Regions from separate parts of the Paenibacillus sp. FSL R10-2771 genome, predicted to be linked through region 2. Evidence: riboswitches for the same ligand, from Rfam matches in the RefSeq annotation. Region 2 holds a riboswitch; each other region holds the start of a gene.
What was found. A riboswitch is a leader RNA that binds a small molecule or an ion and turns the genes downstream of it on or off. The one in region 2 is predicted to bind cyclic di-GMP.
Positions count from the first base shown of each region.

Region 1: another riboswitch for cyclic di-GMP. It lies ahead of NSU14_RS26560 (PA14 domain-containing protein); the one in region 2 lies ahead of NSU14_RS28610 (transglutaminase-like domain-containing protein).
Region 3: another riboswitch for cyclic di-GMP. It lies ahead of NSU14_RS29430 (collagen-binding domain-containing protein); the one in region 2 lies ahead of NSU14_RS28610 (transglutaminase-like domain-containing protein).

Region 1 is NZ_JBBOBM010000001.1:6,157,339-6,165,387, forward strand. It holds gene NSU14_RS26555 (glycosyl hydrolase) at 1-718, opposite strand, end outside; gene NSU14_RS26560 (PA14 domain-containing protein) at 930-3,446, opposite strand; cyclic di-GMP riboswitch class I at 3,484-3,564, opposite strand; gene NSU14_RS26565 (sugar phosphate nucleotidyltransferase) at 3,702-5,075, opposite strand; gene NSU14_RS26570 (hypothetical protein) at 5,621-6,079, opposite strand; gene NSU14_RS26575 (UDP-glucose dehydrogenase family protein) at 6,125-7,465, opposite strand; gene NSU14_RS26580 (glycosyltransferase) at 7,470-8,049, opposite strand, start outside.
Region 2 is NZ_JBBOBM010000001.1:6,643,056-6,651,104, forward strand. It holds rRNA gene NSU14_RS28605 (16S ribosomal RNA) at 1-1,462, opposite strand, end outside; gene NSU14_RS28610 (transglutaminase-like domain-containing protein) at 1,827-2,618, opposite strand; cyclic di-GMP riboswitch class I at 2,651-2,731, opposite strand; cyclic di-GMP riboswitch class I at 2,804-2,884, opposite strand; gene NSU14_RS28615 (class D sortase) at 3,012-3,665, opposite strand; gene NSU14_RS28620 (GtrA family protein) at 3,737-4,141, opposite strand; gene NSU14_RS28625 (glycosyltransferase family 2 protein) at 4,131-5,108, opposite strand; gene NSU14_RS28630 (phospholipid carrier-dependent glycosyltransferase) at 5,190-8,049, opposite strand, start outside.
Region 3 is NZ_JBBOBM010000001.1:6,818,435-6,826,483, forward strand. It holds gene NSU14_RS29410 (HD domain-containing phosphohydrolase) at 1-565, opposite strand, end outside; gene NSU14_RS29415 (alpha/beta hydrolase) at 1,081-2,046, opposite strand; partial or broken gene tnpB (IS200/IS605 family element RNA-guided endonuclease TnpB) at 2,259-3,379, opposite strand; gene NSU14_RS29425 (choice-of-anchor A family protein) at 3,684-5,303, opposite strand; gene NSU14_RS29430 (collagen-binding domain-containing protein) at 5,309-5,716, opposite strand; cyclic di-GMP riboswitch class I at 5,797-5,886, opposite strand; gene NSU14_RS29435 (choice-of-anchor A family protein) at 6,391-8,049, opposite strand, start outside.

The DNA of each region.
Region 1 (8,049 bases), 490 kb from region 2:
ACAGCAGATTATTCAGCTTATGCGTGTTCACCATACGGTCGTACACTATATCCCACAGCTGGGCAAAGTTATCCTTTTGCCCCCACCAGAACCAGTTGCCGTTCATTTCGTGATATGGACGCCATAAAACCGGAACTCCGGCATCCCGCAGTTCACCCAAGTACCCGGCTACCTCATCCAGCTCGGCGATTAGAGCTTTGTACTGCGGGGTTCCCGGAGTAACATAGGCGTCAAATTTATCCTGGCTCAGATTCATTTTTACATTAGCCCATTCGGGAGAGGTTCCCGGCAGATTCTGATGGAAGGTCATCGCCACAATGCCTCCGCCTTTGTGCCACTTAATGGCACTGTCTACGACAGCCTGACGCTGCCTGGCAATGGTCTCCTTGGACTGGTTGTTAATAGCTCCCAGCTCGTAGCCGTGCAGAACGGCATACTGCCCGCTTGCATTTTTAAGCTTATTATTGAATTCATCAGGACTCTCCAGATAATCATGCTGGCCGGAGATCATACCTTTGCCGCTGAGATCGGCAAGATAGCTTAACAGTGCTGTGGCTTCCTTGGAAGCGGAGGGATTAACGGGTTTGATGGAAGCGGCAGGAGTGTTTACGGGGCGTGCTACGGGAAGACTGCGCGCCTCCCCCCATGGCAGAAGTGAAAGGATAAGGATAATTGGAATAATTGTTGTATATAGCCTGTACTTACGGTAAGTGTTCAATATAATCTCCTTTCCCCGGGTTTCACTGCCGCCTTAGGCGTGCAGGTATGCAGTTCTCTGTTAAGAGGCTGCAATGAATTAACCGGATGGTCTATAGCTTAGTAGCCCTGCTAATAGCAGGGCCATTAAGATTGGACTTTATAGGATTTAGAATTGTAACGTCTTAACCAGTATCAGCGCCAATAATGAATACAGCTGCGGGGGTATGATCTTAGGAAGCGGAAGGGAGAAACAGTGCGCTCGCAGGAACCGTTGCCTTAACTTGGCTCGGACTCTCCCACATCAGGCGTGCTCTGGCATCTCCTTGATTCTCATAGTACTCCACTTGTATATCATATAGCTGACCGGCTGTCAGGCTTATGCTTCCTGTGCGTTCGGTCCCGCTCTGCTTCATCCAGCTGTCGATCACGAGCTCACCATTGATCCGTACGCGGATGCCGTCATCTGAAGTGGTATAAATCTGATAAGTCTCAGTGTATAGCGGCTTGAGCTTACCGCTCCAGCGTACAGAGAAGAAATCTATGCCGATTGCGGCATCCGGCGTGCCTTGACGCCAGTTGAAGTCAAGCACTGCATCGGTACGTACCACTGCCGGAGCACCAGACAACGTCATATTATTGAAATATTCCGCAACCAGCCCATTCGCCGCAGGAGCCTCGGCCGTAAGATTCTCCGGTAATGGAGCTTCTGCCGGCGTCGGTACCGCTGTTGGCGTTGGTGCCGCTGTCGGCGTTGGTGCCGCTGTCGGCGTTGGTGCCGCTGTTGGCGTTGGTGCCGCTGTTGGCGTTGGTGCCGCTGTCGGCGTTGGTGCCACTGTCGGCGTTGGTGCCGCTGTCGGCGTTGCTGTTGGCACCGGTGTTGGTGTTGATACTGGTAACGGCGTTGCTGTTGGTACTGGTGTTGCAGTCACAGCCGGAGCATCCAAAGCTGCTTTGCTGGCTGAAGAAGCAGCCGTGTTCACAAATAACGCACTTGTAGGGACAGTTGCCTTCGCCTGGCTTGGACTCTGCCACATCAGACGGATATTGGCATCGCCGGCATTCTCGTAATACTCCACTTTGATATCATACAGCCGGCCTGCCTGCAGGTTTATGCTTCCTGTACGCTCGGTACCGCTCTGTTTGGTCCAGCTGTCGATTACAGCTGTGCCGTCAATATAGACGCGGATACCATCATCGGATGTAGTGATAATCTGATAGGTTTCACTGAAAGAAGGTTTGATCTGACCCGTCCAGCGTATGGAGAAGCTATCCACTCCAAGCTTGGCATCCGGCGCTGCCTGGCGCCAGTTAAAGTTCAGCAGCGCATCATTCCGGACCAGAACCGGAGTGCCCGAAAGCGTCATGTTCTTGTAGTATTCTCCCTGAAGACCATTCTGAACGACGGGGGCCGTCACAGAATCATTGGAAGCAGGGGGCGGCGTCAGTATCGGTATTGGCGTTGCTGTCGGTACCGGCGCTGGTGTTGCTGTTGGAACTGGCGTTGGCGTTGCTGTCGGTACCGGCGTTGGTGTTGCTGTTGGTACCGGCGTTGGCGTTGCTGTCGGTACCGGCGTTGGTGTTGCTGTTGGTACCGGCGTTGGTGTTGCTGTTGGTACTGGCGTTGGTGTTGCTGTTGGTACCGGCGTTGGTGTTGCTGTTGGTACTGGCGTTGCTGTCGGTTCCGGCGTTGGCGTTGCTGTTGGTTTCGGCGTCGCCGTAGCAAATGTGCCTGCTTTATAATCGTCCCGGGTCACAGTATAGCTGTCGCTCATGAAACCTTTGATGGTAGCAACTGTGTTGGTTTCATACAGCATTTTTCCCCAGCTCATCATATATACCCAATTTTTCTGTGAGAGTTGCAGCTTTGCTGTGCTTGGCATTTGTCCATTCTCGCCAATGGCAATCGGTTTGCCATTCGCAAGTGCGAGCAGGCTGTCATGATATTTATTCATATAATCGTTCTCATATATATCTGCCGCGAGTACATCCACCTTGTCAGCCCCCGGGTAGGTCAGCGCATAAGGATCAGACCAGGCATTGGGTGCATTGGGGTTCCATACCCACAGCAGGTTGTTTAATTTATGAACGTTTACGAAACGGTCATACATAATATTCCAAAGCGCAGCAAAGTTATTTTTCTTCCCCCACCAGAACCAGTCACCGTTCATTTCGTGGTAAGGTCTCCAGAGTACGGGAACACCAGCATCCCGCAGGCTTTTAAGTGAAACTGCCACTTTGTCCAGATCTGCAATCAATGCAGTGTACTGTGTTGTACCCGGAGTAATATATTTATTGAATTCCGCCTGGCTCAGCGGTTTCTGAACATTGGACCAGAGGTATGCGGTACCGGGCAGATTCTCATGAAAAGTCATGGCTACAATGCCGCCGCCCTTATACCAGTTGATCGCGCTGTTCACAACATTTCTGCGTTGCGCCGCTGCTGTACTTTCCGATTGCCCGCTGATTACGCCCAGTTCATAGCCGTGAAGAGCAGCATATTGTCCGCTGGTTCCTTTCAGCTTGTTGCTGAATTCGTCCGGACTTTCCAGATAGTCATGTTGGCCGGTAATAATGCCTTTTCCAGTGATAGAATACAGATCATCCAGCAATCTGACTGCTTCGGTTGAAGCCTCCGGATTAATGGGCGCTTTGGAACTAGACGCAGCTTCTGCAGATGAAGGCATTCCGCCGAGTCCCAGAGGTACTGCAGTCAATAAAAGGGCCAGAGACAGCACAGTGCACAGCAAACGAGACTTACGGTAAGTTATCAAAATCCATCTTCCTTTCGGTAGCCAGGCTGCCACTCTTGCGAAGGCCCTATAGCTTTGCGTCCCTATCTTTCGATTAGGTTTGCCTTTGTCGTATTGGAAGGATTAATCCCTCTTACCGTAAGTATCGTCCCTATTTAGTTTTAATTTAGAGCAAAAATGAAATTTTCTTAATAAATGGTTCTTAATACCTGTTTTGGATTTGTAACAATTGGTTATATAGATAGATTAGACCTATGAAATGAATTGCTGCAAGGCGATATCTTCCCAATCCAAGGTGATTCGGATGTTATCTTCCTCCACCAGCTCAGAGCCGGTCTGCACTTCGATAAATTCCATATCTGTCAATGCCAGGATCGCATGCTTGGTGCCTTCCGGAATCCGTACGACATCCCCCGCCTTCACATTATGCATTTTCTCATTGAGCACAATGCTGGCTTCACCGCTGACAATGGTCCAGATTTCACTGCGTTTGTGATGCAGCTGATAGCTGATATTTTTACCTTCAGAGATAAAGATTCGCTTCGTCAGCACCTCATTGCCTTCCGCATATTTCACATAATCAATTACCTTGTAGTGGCCCCAGCGGCGTTCTTCGTACATCGGTCTTTGTTCAAAAGATTTCAGCACTTCTTTAATGCGCGGGCTCTCCGCCTTGTGCGTAACCAGAATTCCGTCCGGGCTGGCGGCGATAATCAGATCCTTCGCTCCGATCACGGTGATCGGAATGTCCAGCTCGTTGATCAGGCAGGTGCCTTCGGAATCTGCAGTGACGAAGCCTTTGCCGACATGATTGCTGGTCATTTCTTCAGTCAGCGTGTTCCAAGTGCCCAGATCCTTCCAGAATCCGGCGTAAGGCTGAACCACGATATTCTCTTCTTTTTCCACCACTTCGTAATCAAAACTGATGGAAGCCAGCAGTTTATACTGCTTCTGCAGTTCCTCATAGTTCAGCGGCAGTCCTTTGCGCTGCAGAATATCCAGCAGATAACCTAGACGGAAAGCAAACACGCCGCAGTTCCAGAGCGCGTTCCGGCTGATCAGCTCCTCAGCCTGCTTGCGGTCCGGCTTCTCCTGGAAGTGGCTCACCTGCAGATACCCGCTCGCCCCCGCTTCGGCGCTGGTAGGAATGATATAGCCGTATTTCTCGGAGGCATGCTCCGGAACTACGCCCATCAGCGCCAGATTGGCGCCGCTCTCCAGCATCGTGCTCTCCAGCTGCAGAACGGTTTCGAAGAAGGACGACTCCACATAAGGATCGACGGGCAGGATGGCTACCGTCTCGCTTGGTGAAACACCGGCGACCGAATACAGATAAGCTGCTGTCAGTGCGATGGCAGGGAAGGTATCGCGCCGCTCCGGCTCAACGATAATCGGCACCCCGCTGCCCAGCTGGCTCTGAATCATCTCTACCTGGCTGCGGCCGGTAGCCAGGTAGGACGATTCCGCCATCCCTGTCTCCTGCAGCTGTCTCCATACCCGCTGTACCATGGATTCCGGTTCACCTGCCGGGCTTTCCAGTACTTTCAGAAATTGCTTCGAACGTGAATCATTGGACAAAGGCCAGAGCCGTTTACCAGAACCGCCTGATAGAAGTACTAGTTTCATAAGTGAACCCTCCTAAGTTTATATGATGTCGCGAAAATATCGGATTGTTATTGGGAGCTGGCTGCGTTTGCTTAAGCCTAAAAGCGGCTGTTATGAGGGTCACTGCAAGGAATGTTTGGACTTTCGGCCGCTGTTGTCTCCGGATTTCCTGATTTAAACCGCTTATCGCGGTAGAAATCCGGAGACAAAGGCGGACGCTAACGCTCCTACAGTTCCAAAATCCCTCTCCGTTCCATTACATAACAGCTGGCTTATTCGCTTCGCCCGCAGGCGAAGCTCCCGGCTAAAGATCCGGCTATTGCCGCTTGGTTGAGCGGCAATTGAATCAGCTGCTGCCGCTTGTTGTTGCGGCAATTGAACCTGCGGCTGCCCCGCCTGCTTTTGCGGGGACAAAAGCCATTTCACGCTTGTTCCAAGGCGGCGCCGCTCAACTAAGCGGCGGTGAGAGATTTAAGGGATTAAATGCATCTTGTTCCAAGGGATTTCCGCTCGCTGTAGCAGCGAAGGGGAAACATAACACTCTTGTTCCAAGGTTTTACGTTCACTTACGCGGCGGTGGAATCAAGAGCACTAATGCCCCTCATTCCCTCCTTTGGCCCGCATCCGGTGAAATCAGGAGCACTTTTGCCCCTCATTTCCTCCTTTAGCCCGCATCCGGTGAAATCAAGGGCACTTTTGCCCCTCATTTCCTCGTTTAGCCCGCATCCGGTGAAATCAGGAGCACTTTTGCCCCTCATTTCCTCATACAGCACATATCTGGTGCATTCAGAGAGATTTTTCCCCTTAATTTCCCCATACAGCACACTTTTGGCGGAATTAGAGGGATTTTTCCCCTTAATTTCCCCATACAGCACACTTTTGGCGGAATTAGAGGGATTTTTCCCCTTAATTCCCCCGTACAGCACACTTTCGGCGGAATCAGAGGGATTTTTTCCCTTAATTTCCCCATACAGCTTACTTTCAGCGGAATTAGAGGGGTTTTTCCCTCTAATTTCCCCGTGCATCACACTTTCAGTGGGAGGCTGCAGGATCACTGATAGACCAAGAGCTTAGACCGCGCCAGCAACGCTGGCGGAGAATCCGCTAAGGCCGCCCATCTGCGGGCGTCCGACAGAATGATACTCCAGGCCGGTTCCTTCGATCTGCTCTTTGCTATAGACATTGCGGCCGTCGATCAACACCTGACGGCGCATGCTCTTCGCCAGCAGATGCAGGTCGATATCCTTGAACTGGCTCCAGTCGGTCAGGAGGCATACCGCATCGCTGCCTTCGGCAGCCTCTTCCGCCAGCCCGCACCAGCGAAGCTGCGGGTGATCATATTGCGCCCGGAAATTCTCGGCGGCAATCGGATCATAGAGCTTCACCGTGGCGCCTTCGGCTACCAGCGCTTCAACGATTTCACGGGCAGGCGCCTCGCGGACATCATCGGTGTTCGGCTTGAAGGCGAGGCCCCAGATACCGATGACTGCGCCGCGCAGGCTGCCCAGCGATTCATGCAGCTTGGAGATGATCATGAAGCGCTGGCCTTTATTGACCTCGACCACCGATTTCAGCAGCTTGAACTCGTAATCCACGTTACCGGCAATCTGGATCAGCGCATTGGTGTCTTTCGGGAAACAGGAGCCTCCATAACCGATACCGGCCTGCAGGAATGTAGATCCGATTCTCCGGTCCATTCCCATGCCCTCGGCCACCTCGGTTACATCAGCTCCCACTTTTTCGCATATATTGGCGATTTCGTTAATGAACGATATTTTAGTAGCCAGGAATGCATTTGAAGCATATTTAATCATCTCGGCGCTGCGGATATCCGTGACGAATACATTGTCCGTGAAGCCCTGATGAAGCTGGCGCATCATCGGCTCAAGCTCAGGATTATCGAGTCCGATCACGATCCGGTCGGGATGCAGCGTATCGCGGATCGCGGAGCCTTCACGGAGGAACTCAGGGGCGGAGACAATGTCGAAGGGATGATTCGTGTGCGAAGCGATCAAATTGCGGATTTTCTCATTGGTGCCTACGGGTACGGTTGACTTGGTCATGATGACCTTGTAGCCTTCCATTGCCTGCGCAATTTCAATGGCTGCCCCTTCGATATATCTTAGATCCGCTTCACCGCCCGGCAGTGAGGGGGTCCCTACGGCAAGGATGACGATGTCGGAGCGGCGGACCGAATCCTTAAGATCTGCCGAGAAGCTCAGCCTGCCCTCGCGGAGATTCATTTCGATCAGTGCCTCAATACCCGGCTCATAGATTGGGGATTCCATCCGGTTCAGCTTCTCGATCTTCGCCTCATCCTTATCCACACAGATGACATGATTTCCGTTAAGGGTGAAGCAGACACCTGAGACAAGACCTACATATCCGGTACCGATTACTGCGAGTTTCATACAATCATCCTCCTTTTAGGAAATTGACGTAGGCCTGTTCCACATACTGCTTGAACTGGACCATAAACGCCTGCTCATCAAATTTACGTGCATGGCCCATAATCTGCTCGATATCCCACGCGTAGGATTCTGCTTCATCAATGGCCTGGAGCAGATCATCAACTTCCTGGTGCTGGAAGAACACGCCGTTGACGTAAGGAATAATCGTGTCCAGCGCTCCTCCGGCCTGATAGGCGATGACCGGTCTTCCTGCTGCATTCGCCTCCAGGGGCGTAATGCCGAAATCCTCTTCTCCGGGAAAAACAAAAGCCCGGCACTGCGACATCAGTCCTGTCACCTCTTCATCCTCCAGCCGGCCCAGGAAAGAGATATTATCCTTAGCCATGCCTTCCAGACGCTTGCGGTCCGGCCCGTCTCCCACGATGTACAGCTTCACACCGTTACGGTTGAACGCCTCCACTGCCAGATCGATCCGCTTGTAGGAAACCAGCCGGGATACGATCAGATAGTAATCTCCAATGGTAGGGGAGCTGGTGAAGCGTGCTGTATTGATCGGCGGGAAGATCACATCGGAATCCCGGTGA
Region 2 (8,049 bases):
GTTACCCCACCGACTTCGGGTGTTGTAAACTCTCGTGGTGTGACGGGCGGTGTGTACAAGACCCGGGAACGTATTCACCGCGGCATGCTGATCCGCGATTACTAGCAATTCCGACTTCATGCAGGCGAGTTGCAGCCTGCAATCCGAACTGAGACCGGCTTTGCTGGGATTGGCTCCACCTCGCGGTTTCGCTTCCCGTTGTACCGGCCATTGTAGTACGTGTGTAGCCCAGGTCATAAGGGGCATGATGATTTGACGTCATCCCCACCTTCCTCCGGTTTGTCACCGGCAGTCACTCTAGAGTGCCCAGCTTCACCTGCTGGCAACTAAAGTCAAGGGTTGCGCTCGTTGCGGGACTTAACCCAACATCTCACGACACGAGCTGACGACAACCATGCACCACCTGTCTCCAATGCTCCGAAGAGGGGCACTATCTCTAATGCTTTCATCGGGATGTCAAGACCTGGTAAGGTTCTTCGCGTTGCTTCGAATTAAACCACATACTCCACTGCTTGTGCGGGTCCCCGTCAATTCCTTTGAGTTTCAGTCTTGCGACCGTACTCCCCAGGCGGAGTGCTTACTGTGTTAACTTCGGCACCAAGGGTATCGAAACCCCTAACACCTAGCACTCATCGTTTACGGCGTGGACTACCAGGGTATCTAATCCTGTTTGCTCCCCACGCTTTCGCGCCTCAGCGTCAGTTACAGCCCAGAAAGTCGCCTTCGCCACTGGTGTTCCTCCACATATCTACGCATTTCACCGCTACACGTGGAATTCCACTTTCCTCTTCTGTACTCAAGTCACCCAGTTTCCAGTGCGACCCCAGGTTGAGCCCAAGGTTTAAACACCAGACTTAAATGACCGCCTGCGCGCGCTTTACGCCCAATAATTCCGGACAACGCTTGCCCCCTACGTATTACCGCGGCTGCTGGCACGTAGTTAGCCGGGGCTTTCTTCTCAGGTACCGTCACTCCGGTAGCAGTTACTCTACCGGACGTTCTTCCCTGGCAACAGAGCTTTACGATCCGAAAACCTTCATCACTCACGCGGCATTGCTCCGTCAGGCTTTCGCCCATTGCGGAAGATTCCCTACTGCTGCCTCCCGTAGGAGTCTGGGCCGTGTCTCAGTCCCAGTGTGGCCGTTCACCCTCTCAGGTCGGCTACGCATCGTCGCCTTGGTGAGCCATTACCCCACCAACTAGCTAATGCGCCGCAGGCCCATCCCCAAGTGGCAGATTGCTCCGCCTTTCATTCTCTCTTCAGGAGAGGAAAGAAATTATCCGGTATTAGCTACCGTTTCCGGTAGTTATCCCAGTCTTGAGGGCAGGTTGCCTACGTGTTACTCACCCGTCCGCCGCTAAGCATGAATGGAAGCAAGCTTCCATTCAAACTCCGCTCGACTTGCATGTATTAGGCATGCCGCCAGCGTTCGTCCTGAGCCAGGATCAAACTCTCCAAATTGTATTTAGAAAGAGCGATTGCTCATTTTGAAACATCTGACGAGAATTTTCATTCTCTTTTTTGGAAGTCACTTTCGTGATTTCCGATACTCACTCGTTGTTCAGTTTTCAAAGATCAAGCTCGTTGTCAGCGCCGCTCATCGCGTCACCAGCAACTCTTATAATATATCACATTCATTCGAGTAATGCAAGCTTTATTTTGAAATCACTTATTTAAGCCATTTCTTATTAAGTTTGCCGCTCCAACAACGCTTATTTATAATACCCTATCTCTCTACCAAAAAGCAACCTTTTCCAAAATAAAAATAACCCGCTTAATTACTAAGCGGGTTATCCTCAATGAAACTATGAATGCATCTGTGCTCTTAGTAGAACTTAGCTGCAGTATATTTACTTGCTACTTTAACCAGATCTGCTGTTTTGCTGTTCTTGGCAAGTCCAGCATCAACTGTAGTATCAATAGTTACCCATTTGCCATTAAGGAACACTTCATTCCAAGCGTGGTAAGAAGTCACATAACTTGTGTTACCCATAACCAGTTTGGTAGGAATGCCTTCACTGCGAAGCATAGTAGCGAACAAGGAAGCGTAATCGTAGCAGATCCCCTTCTTGGTAGCCAAGGTGCTGTCGTTGTTAGGGATGTAATCTGTAGTAACACTGGAAGCCAGGGAATAATCATATTTCACATTGGCTACGATATAATTATAGATAGCCTTCACTTTGTCTTCATCTGATGTCAAACCTTGTGTAAGCTGTGTTGCTTTCAGAACTGCTTTATCGGAAGAACTCCATTTAACATTCTGTACGGAGCTCAGATATACGGCGTTGGCGTTGCTCAGGCTAAGATCTACCGTCTCGGAAGAGATTACTTTGTATTTGTTGCCGTTAGTGTTCTCAAGTACGGAAACCTTGTATGAACCGTTACCTTGTTGAAGCGGGAATGTTTCAGTTGGTTTGGAAGTGTATAAGTTGTAGGTGTAGCTGTTATTATCTTTGGTGATCATCAGCTTAATCTTCTTATCCTTAGGAACATTATAAGAAACTCCGATAACACCCTGATCAAGTTGACCTATGTTCAACCAGCTTGCATCTGCATTAGCAGCTTGAGCTGTACCTGTCTGCACCGACGTAACCACTACGAATAGTGTAACCAACATTAAATAGAACTTCTTCATTGGATAAAACCCCTTTCGGTAGCTGGCTGCCATCCTTACGGGAAGGCCCTTTAGCTTTGCGTCCCTACCTTTCGATAGGTTTGCCGTTATCGTATAAGCTTTATCTGTCCTTGCTTCTACCATAAAATGCTAGATTCACAATAAGAACAAACAAAAAAGCCTCTTCATTCGGTAGCTGGCTGCCATCCTTACGGGAAGGCCCTCTAGCTTTGCGTCCCTACCTTTCGATAGGTTTGCCGTTTATCGTGTATTAGCTTTGTATAGTTATATCTTACCATATCTATTTCTATTATCAAGACCTAAATCACTAGATTTCCGCGAAAACAAATAAAAATTTTAAGTATTTTAAGTTTTTCCGTCATTATTCTACAAACATCACGATAACTTTGCGTGAATGATAAGTCTATGCGTTGGATTCACCAGCGGATCACAAGTAATGAGTGTTAGAATCTTGTCATCCTTATTCCCTTTCAATACGGATACATCGGTTGGTTCCACAATAGTCACATCATAAACTACATAATTGTATGCCTGCTTGCCGGTTGTAACGGAAATAGTGTCCCCGACTCCAACTTCATTCAATCTGTTGAATAGCCTTCCCGTAGTTCTTGATCTATGCGCTGCAATTGCAGCATTCCCAGCAGAGCCAAGCGGAGCCGTCTCCTTCATATGCGCAGCAGCATGCTTCATATTCGCCTTGGTGGCGCCTTCCAGGACAGGCAGCTTCAGATCTATTTTGTCGATTTCGATGATTGCCATCACCTTGCCTCCGACTTCAATCTCAGGCGCAGCAGAGGGTTCTGGCTCTTCCGCAGCCGACTCATCCGCCAGCAGCTGGGTTACTTCCGCGTAAGGCTTACTTAGATCAGCACTGGCCGGAGCTGACGCAGACGGAACGATTTCACTGTAGGCCTGTTCAGCCTCTTCCAGCAGCTTTTGCTGCTGACGGTCATTGTACCATTCGCTTCCTTTGGGATAGAGCATAATAAGCACCCCGGCAAGTATAATCAAATAGGATAATTTCCGCATGACAATCGCCTCCGTAATATAGAATAGATGTTACCCTTCCGGAATAATTAAGAAGCAATGCTTCTTAATTATCAGAATACCCATTTCCGGCTTCCGAAGAAATTAATGATCACCGTAACAAATGTGACCAGCACTTTGGCGACCAGCACTTGAATACCGAGAGAATCGGTCAATATATGAATCAGCAGCACCGATATACCCAGCACCAACAGATTCAGCACGATAAACCTGATCAGCTGCATCCGGTCGAAGCCCTCTTTATTGCCTCTGTCCCGATCACGGAAGGTTACCTTTTTGTTCCAGAAGAAGCTGTTGGCCGTACCGGCGCTGTAGGAAATAATCTGCGCAGGGGTGTTGATCATCCCAAGGGAATGCAGCAGTGTGAATACAGCAAAATCAATCAGTGTATTCAGCAGGCCTACCGCATTGAATTTCAGGAACTGGATGAACCCCGCACTCCATTTCTTATCTGGCATAATCGCTTTCCTTCCGCGTGTCTTCTATTTCCGCATCCGGATAGCCTTTGGTCTCACGTACAATATAGAGCGGTCTGTCCTTCGACTCATCATAGATCCGTCCGATATACTCACCAATTACCCCCAGCAGCATCAGCACAATCCCGTTGAAGAGCAGGTTCACGCCGACTATAGATGCCCATCCGGGTACGGTCCAGGAGGTAAAGATTTTTTGGAACAATACCAGGAACAGATAGATGAAGCTGGAAAAGGACAGAAAGAATCCGATATAGGATGCGATTTTGAGCGGTTTGTGGGAAAAGGAGGTGATGCCGTCGAGCGCAAACCGGATCATTTTCTTGAGCGGATATTTCGTTTCCCCGGCAAAGCGCTCCTCCCGCACATATTCTACCATGGTCTGCCGGAAGCCTACCCAGCTTACCAGACCCCGGACATACCGGTTCTTCTCCTTCAAACCGCGCAGCACATCACAGACTTTACGGTCGATCAGCCGGAAGTCCCCGGTATCGGTAGGGATTTCAACACTGGTCATACTGCTGAGTAGGCGGTAAAAGATCTTAGCGGTGACTTTCTTGAAGAAAGTCTCCCCGTGACGCTTCAACCGCTTGGCATACACGACTTCGTAGCCCTCTTTCCACTTGGCAATCATCTGCAGAATAACCTCAGGAGGATCCTGGAGGTCTGCGTCAATCACCACGACTGCCTGGCCTTCGGCATAATCCATACCAGCCGTAATCGCCACCTGGTGGCCGAAATTACGGGAGAAGTCGATCAGCTTGACATGCTCATCCCGGCTGCTGATCTCGCGCATGATCTCCGCCGTGCGGTCCCGGCTGCCGTCATTGACGAAAACCAGTTCATAGGAATCACCGCAACCATCCATTACTTTTTTGAGCCGCTCATAGGTTACCTGAATGACTTCCTCCTCATTGAACATGGGGACAATTACACTGTATCTGGCTTTCACCTTAGTTCCTCCTATAAGTTTCTACGAGATACCCCGCAATAAAACTGTTTTCTGAAACATATGCCTTCTTAAATAGTGCCCCTAGAATACCCAGGAAGGGAACCAGCGCAGTACAGTATTTATATAACTGCTGTTAATCTGCATTCCGGACAACACCGGATAGAACATTACAAACAGGATGGCTGCAGCAGCCACATAGGCATACCGCAGATATTTGGCGTCGCCGAATCTGCTGTCAAGCAGCTTCAGGATATAGACAACCGACAGAATCATAAATGGCACCATCGCAAAATAATGGTACAGGAACGTCTCACGCGGCACAAGCATCCACGGGACATACTGTGAGAAGAACCCGATCCAGATCATGTACAGATTCTTGTCCCTGCGTTTCACGGTAAGCCACACGGCTGCCAGCATAGCGAAGATTCCTGTCCACCAGATGAGGGGATTCCCCATGGTCACGATACTGCTGGCCTTACCTTCCGGCAAGCCTTCACCGCCGCTGAAGAACCAGACCGGACGTTTCATGAACGGCCACTCCCACCAGGAAGAGGCGAACGGATGCGTAGCTACAAGCTGGCTGTGATAGTTGTACATATTTTTCTGGGCATCAATCAGTCCCTTAATGGTGAAGCCTTCCGCCGAAGCAGAGAGCGCCGGGACAAAGGACAGGCTATAGATGATAACCGGGATAGCAATGAAGAATATGATGCAGCTGGCCAAAGTAATGATGGTGTTCTTCCAGAAGGATTGGTCCGCTGTCCGGCAGGCAGCTTTGAGCTCCTGACCGGTCAGCTTGCCCTCAGCCAGCAGACGGCCTGCAGCCTTATACTCCCTATACCGCTCAAACAGCGCCAGTGCCAGCATCACCGCAAGTCCTGCCCCTCCGTAGAGAACAATCCACTTGGAAGCAACTCCGATTCCGAAGAACAGTCCGGACCAGAACAGCGGAACCAGCGTTGTGCGCAGCGGCATACGGTAGAAGTTCATCGTATAATACCGCTGCATGAAATAGAACATCAGCATAATGAAGAATACGCCGTATACATCAATCGTTGAAATGCGTGTCTGGGTGAAATGCATGAAGTCCAGCGCGAACAGTCCGGCTGCTAATGCAGCATAGGTAGTCTTCCGGAACAGCCGCATCGCCATGATATAGATCAGCGGCAGCATTGCAATGCCGAACAGGGTGCCGATGATACGCCAGCCAAACGGATTGACGCCAAACAGCTCCATGCCTGCACCGATCAGCAGCTTGCCAAGCGGCGGGTGCGTATTCTCATAAGGGACAATATCATGATAATGTTCATAAGCGGTCCGTGCATGATAGATTTCATCGAAATACGTACTGTTCATGAAATTCGAGTTCTCCGGGATCATGGACTGCTCATCGAACAGATTGGCTGGCGTCCCTCTTTTGGGAGCCGCAGCGGCATCCGGTGTAACACCGGCAATTTGCAGAGGCGTCTTCGGTGCCTCCTGGCCATAGAAAGCCACTTCATTCAGGGTGAAGCCCGGAGAGGTGACTGTCAGCTTGACGTATCTTGCCGATACGTTCAGCGGCTGGCTTTTCCATATGAAGACATTGCCGACATCCTCGCTCACATCAAGCGGGCTGCTCCAATTATCCGGACTCTGGCTGAACTCCAGCTGAAACTTGCCCGTGCCGACACCGCCGAAGATATTTACCCGCTCCAGCTGGTGGGCCTGCCCCAGATCCACATAGAAGCTCTCGCCGCTGGCGGCAGGCTCCCACAGGGTTTCAGGCGACTTGTTGTCCCCCAGATGATAAAGCGCAAGCGCTCCATAGAGTACCGTGATCGCGATCATCCAGATCCAATCTCTGCGCTGCAGCTTCAGCGGGGAACGCCGTTCTTGCTTGGCAAGGGGCTGAATCCCCTCTGCAAGCCGCACATCTGCTTCAAATGCAGCCTGCGTTGTAACAGGCTCTGGCAGGAGCTTTGTTGCTTTGCGGATATATACATCGTACCCAACATACAGCAGATATAATGCCAGAACTACGGTAGTAATCGCTGTAACCAGGACAATTCCGTCTGTCGGCGGATTGCTGCCGGTATTGAGATAGGCCAGCGTATAGCCTACATTAATATATTGAGTCAGCGAGAATCCGAGAAACAGTGTCAGGAAACGCCGGTCCTTGCTCTCAATGAAGGTGAATAGAGAAAGGAGCAGAACAGGATACAGGTAGCGTTCATGCATTTTGGTGCCAAATACAAAGACAACCGTGATCAGCACCATGCCGAGGAAATACGATTTAGAAAGATCCTTGCGGTCCTTGGTATTGAAGGAATAATAAGCTGCAAGAGCTACCGCTACAAGTATGAAAATAAAGCCCCATATGCGGTAAGGTATGCCGAGCCAGGTGACATCAAGCGCTGACCACATCGGATCCGTCAAAGCATAAAGATTGAATGCATTAACTGTAGAATACGGATAAGAAGATAAAGTGCTCTTATATAAATCAATCACTCCGGCAAAACCGCCGTTATTCCAGAAGAACGGGGCTGCGAGCAGAGCAAATATTCCCAGTCCGTAGACAGCGCCCAGAGCAAGCTGCTTCCAGGCACGGTGATGATAGAAGGCAAAGATCAGGACCGGTGTGAAAATCAGCGCCTGCGGTTTGATCAGTGTGGCAATGGCGAAAAAGATCGCTGCGCGTACAAAGGTTCTATCCACTACTCCCATTATGCTGAGCAGCAGGAAGATGAGGAAGAAGGAGTCTGCTTGTCCCCACGCTGCAGAGTCCATCAGCACTGCCGGGTTAAACAGGAACAGCATCATCAGCCCGATCGCAAGTCCGGGTCCGATCTTGGCACGTGCGCCCTTGTAGATGATCCAGCCGAGCACGAGGTCGGAGATGATGGCCGGCAGCTTATATAGCACAGTCTCTGCGCCTGACCCGCCCGCAAAATTAAACAAT
Region 3 (8,049 bases), 180 kb from region 2:
CCAGAAACTTGGGACGGATAGGTACAAATACATGTCCTTCCAGGGAAAAGTCGACGCCATACTGCTCCAGCGCCCGGTTCCTGAATTCTTTGATCAGCGGAATAATGGCCGTACAGGTCAGAAAAAATTCAATCAGCGCATGCATACACGCCACAAGAACAGCGCCGCACATAGCCAGAATCAGATAAAAATACGGGATAGTGATCCAGCCGTTGTAGATCATCCAGAATGTCATCAGGACAGCCGGGAGGGACAAGCCCAGAAGGTGAGGCCCCATAATCCGCTGAACCGCGCGCTTCGGCAATTGATGTGTATGCAGATATGCCTCTTCCAGCATAGACAAAGTAAGGTTATCTTCATACAGCGCAGTGCGTACCGGTCTGATCTGATTGATAAAAACACCGATCTCCATGACCGCCATGATCACGAATGACAGGGCGAGCACAAGCAAGAGCCTGAAGTATTCGATGCTGCTTATCTCCAGAGAGGAGAGCAGAATCAAACTCCCTACCGCCAGTACCGCTACTGCTGAGCCGAATATATAATTCCGGATCTGATTTTTCAAAAATCTTCTGTATAATCTCATCTGTCCCATCATCCGTCCCGGCCTCAGCCCAATATCCGCTTGCATTTCTATATATCGCATGTTATAATAATATAATATTTGTTTTCGTGTATGATTATCCCCATCAAGAAGATGTCAGGCCGGTGAATTACTTGTCTTTATTATCGGCAGTTTGGACACAAAATCTTACGTTTTCTTGCAGTACTTTTCCTTTTTATGAGATTAAATTCGAACATAGCATTCCGATTCGCACTGGCGCGGCCACGGAGCCGCAAGGACAAAAGAGAGGTAGGGCTTTTGTCGTATTGGAAGGATTTCTCTCGCCACACGGCTGCTGGAAATAACAAGGAACAACGACACCCGTTTCGCTCACAAACGGCGGGGGATTCATATACCGATAAGACATGGCTGGCTGCTTCCCTGACACAGGGAAAGGCCCCATGTGTGGAACATAATAAGCGCCCGATACCCGCTGTTTGCGGATATCGGGCGCGTCTACGTTCCGGGGACTTTTTTTAGACCCAATCAGCCGCTGCCGGGCTGTGTACATAACGTTCCACGAAGTCGCCTACTGTGCGGATATACTCCCTTTTATCCGTATCATAGGCAAGACCATGCCCCGCTCCATGCACCACCAGCTTCTCCTTCGGACTCTTGCAGGCATCATACAGCTCATCCATCATCGCAAAAGGCACAAACTTATCCGCATCTCCATGGATAAACAGAATCGGCACCCGGGCTTTACGCACCTGATTCAGCGCTGACGCTTCACCGAAATAATAGCCGGCCTTCATCCGCGTTACCAGGCTGGCTATCTGCACAAAGGGAAAGCCCGGCAGATGATACATCCGCCACAGCTGGTAAGTCAGCTGCGCTTTGACTGAGGTGTAGCCGCAATCAGCGACAACGGCTTTGACCTGCGGAGGAAGCTGTTCACCGGCGGTCATTAACACTGTCGATCCGCCCATAGATACGCCATGCAGCACAATTTGCGCCTCCGGCCCGGTCTCCTGCAGAATAAATCCGATCCACTGCAGATAATCACGGCGCTCCGGCCAACCGAAGCCAATATAGTCCCCTTCGCTCTTCCCGTGACCTCTGGCGTCGGGCAGCAGTACATTATATCCCAGGTTGTCATAATAGTTTTTGGCGGTTGCCCCCATGTCCTTAGCCTTGCCGGAATAACCGTGGGCGATAATTACGGTACGGCCCGCAGCACGCTCTGAAGCCAGATAGTAGCCTTGCAGCTTCAGTCCATCTTCCGAGACCAGCTCCACTTCCCGGAAGTTCTGCCGTGCCACCCATTCCGCCCCTTCCCCCCACGAAGCTCCGGCTACCGGCGGGTCCACCTTCAGATCTGGCGTCTTGCCCAGGAATTCCTTGGGCGCCCGCTTAATAGCCACTCCATAAAAGTAAAATCCGGCATAAGCCAAAATCCCCGTGATTACAACCAGCACTATTAGCAGGTATATACCCCACATAACGTTCACCCTTTCAGTAAGCAACCATTCCTTTGAGGAAATGTGTATTCTTGCTTTTGAATTCTCCCCCACTTAGCTAACGCTTGAAGTGGCGGATTCTTGCGAACAGAAGAGTACCCTCTTCTTATGGAGCAAGCGATCCCTGCGTTCCCGCAGTTTTACATTTTTGACGCAAGTGAAATGTTGAATTCTATCGTTTGGTTAGGTGGCGGTTAAACCGCTACTTGTTCAATATTGTGAGCGGCGTTTTCGTCACGGTCATGGATCGTCCCGCAGGCCGTACATGTCCATTCCCGAACGGACAGGTTCTTCACCTCGGGGTGGATCGTGCCACACACATGGCAACGCTGACTGGTCGGCTCAAACGTGTCGGCGATCCGAAGATTTCGTCCATACCATTTCGCTTTATACGTCAGCTGTCGCACCCACTCGCCCCAAGACGCATCAGCAATGATTTTGAAAGCTTGGGGTTCTGAATCATATTCGCCACACGCAGATGTTCGATACTAATCGTTTGGTTTTCACGAATCAGTCTCGTGGTCAGCTTGTGGAGGAAGTCATTTCGTTTATTGGCAATGCGTTCGTGAATACGAGCGATATGCTGCCTTGCTTTCTTCCAGTTGGAGCCGCCCGGAGTACGCCCAGCCATCCGCCGCTGCCAAAGCGCCAGCTTGTTCTCGTATTGACGGTAAAAGCGAGGATTGGCGATATGTTCCCCGTTTGAGCATACTGCATATTCTTTCAAGCCTAAGTCGATGCCAATAGGTGTATCCACTTGGGGCAGAGGGTTCTTTTGAACTTCGCAAACGAGCGAAACGAAAAATTTCCCGCTGGCGTTTTTACGAACGGTAGCGGACAATATCCGGCCTTCCAGCTTCCGGGAGTTTGCAAAACGTATCCAGCCGAGTTTTGGGAGCTTCAAGCGACTGCCCTCCATGGCGATATTCCCGTTGGTGAATTTGGTCGTGTAACTTTGAATCGGATGCTTTCGGCTCTTGAAGCGTGGCGCTTGATTTTGCTTCTTGAAAAAACGATCAAAGCTATCCGCCACATGACGAGCAGCCGACTGCAAAGCGATGCTATCGACTTCTTTCAGCCAGTCGTATTGTGCTTTTAAACCGGGGAGTTGTGTTGCACAAGCATCATAAGACAAGCCTTTTCCCGTTTCCGCATAACTTTGATTCCAAGCTCCCAAGAAGTAATTGAACACAAAACGGCAGCAGCCAAACATTCGACGAATGAGTTGCCGTTGCTCTGTATTGGGGTAGATCCGATATTTATAGGCTTGATGAACCAGGGGTTTCGAAGAAACCTCCTGCGCAGACACGAGCATGTGCAACACCTCCTTTTAGTGATCTCATCCATATTATAGCACATATGTTCGTCTTGAAATCGAAAACTGCTGATTCATCCCCACCCTATCGAGGGTGGAGTATTCTCAGCTTTTTTAGATAAATAATTTGAGCATAGTATAGCATGGTATCCGTCCAACTAAAAACACTGCCGTCAGTCTGCGCTGCCTGGTGTGTGTAAGTAGTGAGCTACGAATTGAATGCGCTCCCCGTATACAAAAAGACTGCTTCCCGGAGAATCTCTCCGGCAGCAGCCCTCATCCAAACACAGCGGCTTAATCATAATCATTTGCGCTTGTTCACTCTGGCAGTTCTTCTAAGAAGCAGGCCCAGACCGGCAAGAACAACACCCGTAATATAGTACGGCGCAGGACTTGATTCACCCGTCTGCGGCAGGGTTTGCTCTGCAGTCACACTGCCCAGAGGAATCTCGTCATCGATAATGATTTCTTCAGGTGCCGGTCCTGCTACAGGTGAAGGTCCAGGTGCAGGAACCTCCACAACTGGCTGTAGCGCTGTTGTTGTCAGCACCGTCACAACCGGTGATGCTGCCGGCCCGAGAGGAACCGGGTCATCAATAATAGTCGTGTCAGTATCAGTCACAATAGTCCCAATCACTGTCGGAGCGGTTGATGTCGGAAATACGAAGCTTGGGACAAAGACGCTCGTGCTGGTTGCTGTCGGTGCTGTTGTCGGTACAGCGGTCGGCACTGTTGTTGGTGCCGCTGCCGGTGTTGCCGTTGGCACTGTTGTCGGCGTTGCCGTTGGTGCCGCTGTCGGTGTTGCCGTTGGTGCCGCTGTCGGCGTTGCCGTTGGCGCTGTTGTTGGCGTTGCCGTTGGTGTCGGCGTTGGCGCTGTTGTCGGCGTTGCCGTTGGTGCCACTGTCGGTGTTGCCGTTGGTGCCGCTGTCGGTGTTGCTGTTGGCGTCGCTGCCGGTGTTGCCGTTGGCGTCGCTGCCGGTGTTGCTGTTGGCGTCGGCGTCGCTGCCGGTGTTGCCGTTGGCGTCGCTGCCGGTGTTGCCGTTGGCGTTGGCGTCGCTGCTGGCGTTGCCGTTGGCGTCGGCGTCGCTGCCGGTGTTGCCGTTGCCGTTGGTGCCACTGTCGGTGTTGCCGTTGGTGCCGCTGTCGGTGTTGGCGTCGCTGCCGGTGTTGCCGTTGGCGTTGGTGTTGGCGTCGCTGCCGGTGTTGCCGTTGGCGTTGGCGTTGCTGTTGGCGTCGGCGTCGCTGCTGGCGTTGCCGTCGGCGTCGGCGTCGCTGCTGGCGTTGCCGTCGGCGTCGGCGTCGCTGCCGGTGTCGGCGTCGCTGCCGGTGTTGGCGTCGGCGTCGCTGCTGGCGTCGGCGTCGCTGCCGGTGTTGCCGTCGGTGTCGCTGCTGGTGTTGCTGTTGGCGTCGGCGTCGTTGCCGGTGGCGTCGGCGTTGCCGTTGGCGGATCTTGGCCTTTATAAGGTATATGGTGGGATTCTCCCGATCCTGAGAGCGAAGCTCCGATCAGATTCCCGTTGATTTGACCATTATTAAATTGAATAGAGGCATATGGAGCCAGCACAGATCCCAGAACTCCGATACCTTCGATTTGAAGACTGGTCGCTTGACTGAAGTTATATAACACTTTACTGTTCATAGCGTTATCCTTATTTCCGTTACCATTAATTCCAGTCCCCATATTCTTCATAGTTACTGAAGTACCGGAGATATTAACTATAGCTGTTGAGCCATCGGGAATCTTAATTCTCAACTCATTTGCACTAGACAGCTTGCTGCCGTCTACAGTAAATATGTTAACATCCGAATTTGTACCTTCCAAAAAGAAATTACCGGAGTTGGCAGTGGTAACCCCATTAACAGGCAGAGAAGCAAGCTGCTGAGATTTCTCACGGAGCAAACTGAACTCGGCTGCAAAGTCCACAACATTTACTTGTTGTTGTAAGCTTCCTGTTCCCCGCGCGGGCCGCCGCTGCCGCTATAACTCCCCCCGTAGACTACATCACCCACGGTTTCTCCCTGGGAATAATACAGATTACCACCGGCGATGAGAGAGTAGGCTTCCTTCGTTTCCTCACTAGTAAGACTATGTCCCACAGAATAATTAACATTTAAATTCACGTTTCCGCCGGCAGCTAATCTACCTTCAATATCACTATGTTTAACATCAACATCTCCCAAGATGAACACATTATACTTGGATGCATTGCCCGGCAAAGAGTTGCCCTCGGCTTTAACTGAGGTGCTCCCCAGTGAAATAATTCCGCCGCTTCCTACAATCAGAACTGCTATAAGTCCGAACACCGTAAGACGTTTGAATTTTTTTAATTGGAACATACAGCTCACCTCACAGTTAATATAGATATAGGCCACATTTATATAACAAAAAAGACCGCCGGAAAGAGGATTGCTCTCTTTACGGCAGTCGGACGATCATTGCGCTCCATCGCGCTTTAGACTCCTGGACTTTGCGTCCCGTCCTTTCGAACGGTTTGCGTTTATACGTCAGTGGAAGATTAGGTTGTGAAATTATGTACTAAATCAAACTTTTATACTAATGTCTATGACATTCGTTACTTTGGAACTATTTTTAGTTTATCCGCTATCAAGGCTGATTGTCAATGAAATCCTTTGAAACATCTGGTAATAGATTATATCTGCTAATTCATTCCAAAGCACTGTTACAAAAGGTTTTTTTAAAGAATCTATAGCTTTTTCACCTAAATACCGATCCTCTCATCGCCCTCGATGGCACCTACAAGAATATTTTGGAACCATGTATAAAGAACTAATTTTAATATTGCAAATTTTAATATAAACATGAGGGCCCATGATCTTAAAGACGCACCTCTTTCTCCTTAGCACATTTTCTTTTAAGAGGAAACATAATAACAAATGTATATCCCATATGAAAAAGGCTGCTTTCAGGAGAACGTCTTCTCCCAAAGCAGCCTTTTCCCGATTTAGCGGTGATATCGCCAGCCTTTCGGAAAGGATCTTACGGATTGCATTTATTTACGTTTATCTGTTCTGGATCTTCTGCCGAGGAATATTCCCAATCCTGCAAGGGCTAGACCGACTAAGTAATAAGGAGCCGGACTGGACTCACCAGTCTTCGGGAGCGCGGCATCCGCAGGTACATTGCCTAACGGAATCTCTTCATCAATGATTGTCACAATCGGCGTTGAACTTGGTGTTGCGCTTGGGCTTGGCGTTAGGGTTGGACTTGGTGTCACCACTAACGGCCGAGGTGTTGCTGTTGCCACAGGGCCCAAAGGCAGCGGATCATCAATGATTATGGTATCCGGATTTACAATATAGCCGATTATTGGAGTCGGCGTTGGCACTACATTAATAAAGACGGGCGGTGCAGACGATGGCACTGGTGTCGGTGGTAATGTCGGTGCTGGTGTTGCCGTTGGTGTCGGTGTCGGTGTCGGTGTCGGTGTCGGTGTTGGCTCTGCCGTTGGCGTTGGTGTCGGTGTTGGCTCTACTGTTGGTGTTGGTGTTGGTGTTGGTGTTGGTGTCGGTGTTGGCTCTGCCGTTGGTGTCGGTGTCGGTGCTGGTGTTGGCGTTGGTGTTGGCTCTACTGTTGGTGTTGGTGTTGGCTCTGCCGTTGGTGTCGGTGTCGGTGCTGCCGTTGGCGTTGGTGTTGGCTCTGCCGTTGGCGTTGGTGTTGGTGCTGCCGTTGGTGTCGGTGTTGGATCTGCCGTTGGCGTCGGTGTCGGTGCTACTGTCGGTGTTGATGTTGGATCTGCTGTTGGTGTTGGTGTCGGTGCTGCCGTTGGCGTTGGTGTCGGCTCTACCGTTGGTGTCGGTGTCGGTGCTGGTGTTGGCGTTGGTGTTGGCTCTACTGTTGGTGTTGGTGTTGGCTCTGCCGTTGGTGTCGGTGTCGGTGCTGCCGTTGGCGTTGGTGTTGGTGTTGGCTCTGCCGTTGGCGTTGGTGTTGGTGCTGCCGTTGGTGTCGGTGTTGGATCTGCCGTTGGCGTCGGTGTCGGTGCTACTGTCGGTGTTGATGTTGGATCTGCTGTTGGTGTTGGTGTCGGTGCTGCCGTTGGCGTTGGTGTCGGCTCTACCGTTGGTGTTGGTACTGCTGTCGGTGTTGGTGTTGGATCTGCTGTTGGTGTTGGTGTCGGCTCTGGCGTTGGTGTCGGTGCTGCTGTTGGTGTCGGTGTTGGATCTGCCGTTGGCGTCGGTGTCGGTGCTACTGTTGGTGTTGGTGTCGGCTCTGGCGTTGGTGTCGGTGCTGCTGTTGGTGTCGGTGTTGGATCTGCCGTTGGCGTCGGTGTCGGTGCTACTGTTGGCGTTGGTGTTGGCTTTACCGTTGGTGTTGGTGCTACTGTTGGCGTCGGTGTCGGTGTTGCCGTTGGCGTTGGTGTTGGTGCTGCCGTTGGCGTTGGCGTTGGTGTTGGTGCCGCTGTTGGCGTTGGTGTCGGTGCAGCCGTTGGCGTTGGTGTCGGTGCTGCCGTTGGCGTTGGTGTTGGCTCTGCCGTTGGTGTTGGTGTCGGTGCTACCGTTGGCGTTGGCGTTGGTGCTACCGTTGGCGTTGGCGTTGGTGCTGCTGTTGGTGTCGGTGTTGGTGCCGCCGTCGGCGTTGGTGTTGGTGCTACCGTTGGTGTTGGTGTCGGTGTTGGTGCCGCCGTCGGCGTTGGTGTTGGTGCTACCGTTGG